Regions from separate parts of the Sporosarcina sp. AD_1 genome, predicted to be linked through region 2. Evidence: riboswitches for the same ligand, from Rfam matches in the RefSeq annotation. Region 2 holds a riboswitch; the other holds the start of a gene.
What was found. A riboswitch is a leader RNA that binds a small molecule or an ion and turns the genes downstream of it on or off. The one in region 2 is predicted to bind cobalamin.

Region 1 (3,137 bases), on a different contig from region 2:
TGGACAGCACCGTATAAAACGGCGTCATCCCAGTGCCGTAGTTCTTGATGGGGAACAATTTATTCTCATTCAACACGATGGGCTCTTCGAAAAAGCTCCGTTCTGCCTGTGGGTCATTTTGCAGTAGCTGAATGATTTCATTAATATCCGTTTCGCCTTTTACTTCCCTGATCCTATTCGCTAAGCTTTTCACCTTTTCCGAGACATAAGGATATTCCGCCATCACTTGGTCGAGCATGCCCTGTCCGTCCTCCAGATGAGTAGAGGTGCTGGATAGGACGAGTTCCACCTCCGGAATGGTCGTTTGAATTTCAACGAGCATGGACCGTCCTTGCTGCAATGTGGCTTTCGCCCGTTTCACTTCGCTTCGCACGGTCGGTTCGATTGTCTGCTCATATTCGGCAATAAACTGATCGAGGCGAACGGAAACACGGCCTGAGATATCTTGAAGGTCAGCAAGCGTTTGTTTCATTTGTTGCTCCTTGCTTTCCACAAGCCCATTCAATGCGCGTGCATTCGTTTGCGCTTCTGTCATGAGGGCTTTGATTTCCCCTGTCCGGTCAATAGCATCCTGCAATCGTTTATCGCGTTCTGGATTTGCCGGGACGCTCTCCCCTTCCTCAGTTGGTTTTGATCCAGCCGCCATATCACGGAGCCATACTAGATCTGCCTGAATGGCATCCACTTTTCCAATGGCATTTGTCATTCGGGTATCCACTCGTTCTTTTGCTTGGTCCAATTCTGTGAAATCGATTTGGACATTCCCGACTTTCGTCAGAAAATCATTTGTTTCTTTCGATATTCGGGATGCTGTTTTTAAATCTTGTTGGATGGTCGGCGCCATTTCGTTTAGTCTGGCTTCTGCTTGATTTAAAAAACCGAGCGTCCGGTCAATGGTGCCCAGCCCTTCCGAAACTGTCTGCTTTGCGGCCGGCATTTTGTTTTCCGCCTGGCGAATCAACTGTCGTGCCGACTTTGCATCATTCCGTGTGCCGACCAGCGTTTCATGAATGGCAGGCAACTTCTGCTCTATATCAAAAATATAATTTTCAAAACGCTCAATGTCCGGCAAGTCTTTTTGAATTTCAACTCCGAGTTGATTGAACAGGTCAAAAATGACTTCATTTACAGTGGCAATGAACTGGCTGCTCACCTTCTCCACAATGACACTGGCCCCTTTTTCTGTAATCTTCGGGGCAATGGAGTTCAATTTCTCGTTCACGTAATAATCAATTTGGGATTTTTCAGGCTCACCAGAAATAACCGTTCCAAGACGCTCCGAAAAATCTTCCGGTATGATCAAAACCGCAAAATAATCACCGTATTCAATACCCTCCATTGCCTGCTCACGGGTTGTGAAGTTCCAGTCCATATCCCGATTATGCTTCAGGGTGTCGACAAGCTGTCCGCCCACATCGATCGGTTCATCCCGAATGGTTGCCCCTTTGTCTTCATTGACAACTGCTACCGGTAACCGGTCCGTGTTCGCATACGGATCCCACGAAGCATATATATTCAGCCACGCATACAAAGAAGGGAGAATGATCAGTCCCCCGATAATGACCGCAGCGACCCAGTTGCGGCTCAAATTTTTTAAATCCGATATATAGATGGACCAGCTTTTGCGCATGTTGCCACCCTCTCCATTTCCACATTTCGCCCAAAGTATACCCTTCCTCCCGGCTGCCGAATCATGGCACTGTTCCATGCCTTCAATTTGAATGATACAATCGTCTAGTTGAATAAATAATTGAAAGAGTCATAGAAACCTATGTGAATGGGGAATCCGGTTAAAATCCGGAACTGTTTCCGCAACTGTAAGTGTGGACGAAGTGAGAATATGCCACTGTTCGTAAAGAATGGGAAGGCTCTCACCGGGAATGAAGCACAAGTCAGGATACCCGCTTTTTCAATGTGTATTTTGCTCCTTCGGAAAAAAGGGAAGATACGACATATTGGATTAGTAGGCACTTGTTGCTATAGATCTGTTTGTCGCCACCCATCTCCCTGGGTGGTTTTTTTCATTGGCACCAGAAGCGGAATACATCATTTAGAAGATATTCTTACCAAACAACCTGACGTCATTGTCACGACTACGTCGTATAGTCCGGACCCTGTCAGCGAAATCAAAAGCCGTGAAGGCTGGGATACATTACAGGCGGTAAAAGAAGACCGTGTCATCCAATTGGACAGCGATATGATGTCAAGACCAGGACCACGCATCGGAGAAGCAGTTGAGCTGCTAGCAAAAGCAATCTATCCTGAGAAATTCGAATAAAACGGACAAGCCAGGCGCGAGTGAGGGCCTGGCTTTCTTATGGCCTTAATTAGAAAAAATCGTACAACCCATCCGCGAAGTAAAAATACTCTTCCTTGCTGATGTGAGACCCATACCCCTCAAAGAAAAACTCCCGGTCCTCTGCCTTCTCAAACATCCCTGGTTTCGGCCGGATCGCGAGAGCCACATCATACCGGGGATCGCCGAATCCCCCTCCACTCCAATCGATCAAGCCGGTCACTTTACCGTTTGCACCAAGTACATTGTCAACAGTACAATCGCCGTGAATTAATGTCTGTTTCACCGCTTTTGGCTTGGATATCTTTAACCGTTCCAGCAACTCAGCCGTGCCATCGACTTGATAATGCTGCACGTTGTACTGAGCCGTTTCAAGCTGCCGGTCCAACCAGTCCCCTTCTTCTTTAAGCCCCCGCGGACATGGAGCTGAATGCAAACGGGCGAGCAGCTGGCCGAACTGAAACAACAAGGAACTGCGCTGCACTTCATCCGTCTCCCGCGAGAGCGCTGAGCGGATCGGTTCTCCCTCCAACACTTCTAGTACGAGCCATTGCCCGTCCGGTGTCGTCGTGCTCCCAAAGACTATAGGCACAGGCAACCCCGAACCCATTAAGTTTCGCAGCACATACTCCTCCCGCACGAGCCAAGATCGAAACAGCTCCTCTTTTGCCCGCTTTATAATATATGGACCTTTCTCTCCATCCACAATCCCTACATCAGAAGTATGTCCTTGCTTCGGAAACCGGATGTCGTGAATGGCCCCTGTTATGTAAATCAATTCGTGTGGTATCTCTTCTATGGTTAATGGCGTTGTCATGCAGTTCCTCCTACTGACTGTTTT
Region 2 (3,137 bases):
ATTCGGACTCTACAATGACATACGAACGGAAGAAACCATTAAAGCAACCTATACTACCATTTTCGACACGATAGAAAAATTAAGTGTTTATAATGATAAACGAAAATAGAGGAATCCCGTAAAAAACATCGAATATATATTCGTATGAAGCGAGGGGGTTAAGTTGATGGTTTTAGAAACATTGAAGGTAAACAAAATGAGTTGGGATGAAGTGGCACATCGCTTTTATGGGCGCAATCCGCTTCCGGACTATGGGCCGCTTGCGCCGAGCGAAGAAGACTTGCAGCTACTTGGGGATGTGGCAGGATGTAAAGTGCTGGATATCGGCTGCGGAAGCGGCCATTCACTGCTTTATATGAATGAACGAGGTGCCGCCGAGTTATGGGGAGTTGATTTATCCCATACACAGATCGAGACAGCTAGAAATGTGCTGACCGATGTGACAACACCCGTACAATTATTCGAGTCGCCAATGGAGAAAGATCCTGGTTTGCCGAGCCATTATTTTGATATCGTTTACTCGATTTTTGCACTCGGCTGGACGACAGATCTTCAGGCAACCATCCAAAATGTCCATCGATATTTGAAAACAGGCGGGACTTTCATTTTCAGCTGGGAGCATCCGCTGCATAGCCGTGCGAGACTAATGGATGGCGGCCTCCACTTGGATAAGTCGTATCACGAGGAAGGTCCGTATGATCACGAAGCGTGGCACGCACCCGCTATCATGCAGCAATTGAAAGTAAGTACATATATCAATACGCTCGCCGACCACGGTTTTCAAATTGAGAGGGTCATCGAGGACGTGGCTCTCACAGAGGAAGATCGCGAAAAGCATGAAAATCGCTGGTACTCATATGAGAAAGCAACAAAGCTGCCGACAACGTTAATTATTAAATGCAAGAAATTATAAAACAAAAGTCAACTGCGCCTGAACTTCATAACCCAAGCGCAGTTTTTTCGCAGTTATATTGAATAATCCATTTCACTGCATCGAGCAGGTTTTCAGCAATGTAATCAGGCTCGATGTCCGCCCACTTATGCTTGTAGTCGGTGCAAGAACTTATCCCCCATCCAGTTAACACGAGAATCTTCTTCGCACCGACTGCGTGAGCTGCCAGCATGTCCGTCGCTCCAACATCACCAATAAAAGCCGTATTCGATAGGTCGATACCGTGTTTCCTTGATGCTTCCCACAATAGGCCCGGGTTCGGTTTATGGCATTGACATCCGTCTTCTGGACTGTGCGGACAAATAAATGCATCATCAAACCCATACGACTGGAACTCCTCTAGAAACTCCTGCGTGGAGGCTTGGCCCTTGCTAATCCGATGCTGGTTTGTGCAAGCAAACATCTTAATATGATGTTTTTTCAACAAGGCAAATGCCTCACGACTGAAGGGATACAGTGTAAAATCTCTTGGATGAATAAAATGTCCGGTTCCCCCTATCGTGCCGTCCCGATCAATAAAGACTCCTTGAATTCCCCCCATTTTCCTTCCCCCTTCCCTTCTTTCATCATAACGTAGTTGTAAAACTATTTCGATAGAATGGTTGACAGAAAAATTTGGACATGCTACCTTTAATCAAATCGAATAGCAGACGGAATAGGTGATCTGAGAAGTCTCAGATCTTAAATGGGAAGCCGGTGAGCAATCGAATCCGGCGCGGTCCCGCCACTGTGACAGCCTTTGTGCTGAAGCCAGATACCAGCCTAGTTCAACAACGCTGTAAACCTACGGTCGATAGGGAGGTGTTAGATGGATACGCGCAGGCGAAGTGCGTGCTTTTTTGAGCATGCCTTTCAAAATACCGTACATTTCTGACTCCCCGTTGGAAATGTATTTTTTTATGCAATCAAATAAGAAAGGGTGGACTACATGACAACAATCAGCAGCACAATCGGATATCCCTATATCGGTGAAAACCGGGAATGGAAGCGCGCGCTTGAAGCGTTCTGGAACGAAAAGATTCAAGAGGAGGAACTGGTACAAACGATGAAGGAACTGCGGCTTTCCTTCCTTCAAAAGCAAAAAGAGGCAGGCATTGACGTCATTCCCGTTGGAGATTTCACTTTCTATGACCGCGTGCTCGATACCGCCGTTATGTTCGGCATGGTTCCTGATCGATACAACTGGCGAGGCGGCCAGGTATCGCTTACAACCTATTTCTCGATGGCCAGAGGAAATAAAGAAGCGGTCGCCTCTGAAATGACGAAATGGTTCGATACAAACTATCACTATATCGTGCCGGAATATGGGCACCGGAAACTCACCTTGACGGAAAATAAGCCCCTAACCGCATACAGAGAAGCTAAGGAAGTTCTCGGAATTGATGGCAAGCCTGTCTTGATTGGCCCCTATACATTTTTAAAACTATCAAAGGGTTATGAAGATCACGAGATTCCCGCATTTCTTCTTCAGTTGCTTCCGCTGTACGAGCAAATTGTTAAGGAACTTGCGGCAGAAGGCGTGCATTGGGTGCAAATTGAAGAACCGATTTTATCTACCAGCATTACTCGCGATGAAATGAAGACAGTGAAGGAGATTTATTCCCAGCTAAAGAAAGCCGTTCCGGAAGTAAAAATCATGCTGCAAACGTATTTCGATGCAGTCGAGTGGTATGAGGAGACAACCGCCCTTCCTGTAGATGGCATTGGGCTCGATTTTGTGCATGGCGGAGAGGCAAACTTGAAGAACTTGCGGACGTTTGGCTTTCCGGCAGATAAATATTTCGGAGCCGGCCTCATTGACGGACGCAATATTTGGCGGGCAGATCTTGGAGCGAAATTGGATATAGCAGATGAGCTGCTGCGCTTCGTATCAGCTGATAAACTTTGCATCCAGCCTTCCTGCAACTTGCAGCATGTGCCTGTCTCACTAAAATCCGAAACACAGCTAGAAGAGGCACTTCAGGGAGCACTCGCCTTTGCTGACGAGAAACTGTCCGAAATCCAGATAATCACTAAAGGCATCAATTAATCACGTGCATCCGTACGCGACGATATTGAAGAAAGTGCCGCCGCATGTAAACGTCTCGCTGCTTTACCCGAGCGGAACCGGGCGGATTTGGATTCGGAAATAAGAGCGCTTGGCAATGGAGACAGCAGCCGTAATCTTCCTTACGCAGAGCGCCGG

Region 1: it holds a riboswitch for cobalamin, as region 2 does, so the genes downstream of both, ACSW3C_RS07710 (ABC transporter substrate-binding protein) here and metE (5-methyltetrahydropteroyltriglutamate--homocysteine S-methyltransferase) in region 2, are expected to answer to the same signal.

The regions. Positions count from the first base shown of each region.
Region 1 is NZ_JBPVIR010000003.1:295,411-298,547, forward strand. It holds gene ACSW3C_RS07705 (YhgE/Pip domain-containing protein) at 1-1,630, opposite strand, end outside; cobalamin riboswitch at 1,740-1,923, shown strand; gene ACSW3C_RS07710 (ABC transporter substrate-binding protein) at 2,012-2,278, shown strand; gene ACSW3C_RS07715 (phosphotransferase family protein) at 2,328-3,113, opposite strand.
Region 2 is NZ_JBPVIR010000007.1:194,003-197,139, reverse strand. It holds gene ACSW3C_RS15170 (hypothetical protein) at 1-109, shown strand, start outside; gene ACSW3C_RS15165 (class I SAM-dependent methyltransferase) at 167-913, shown strand; gene ACSW3C_RS15160 (HAD-IIIA family hydrolase) at 939-1,493, opposite strand; cobalamin riboswitch at 1,593-1,732, shown strand; partial or broken gene metE (5-methyltetrahydropteroyltriglutamate--homocysteine S-methyltransferase) at 1,881-3,137, shown strand, end outside.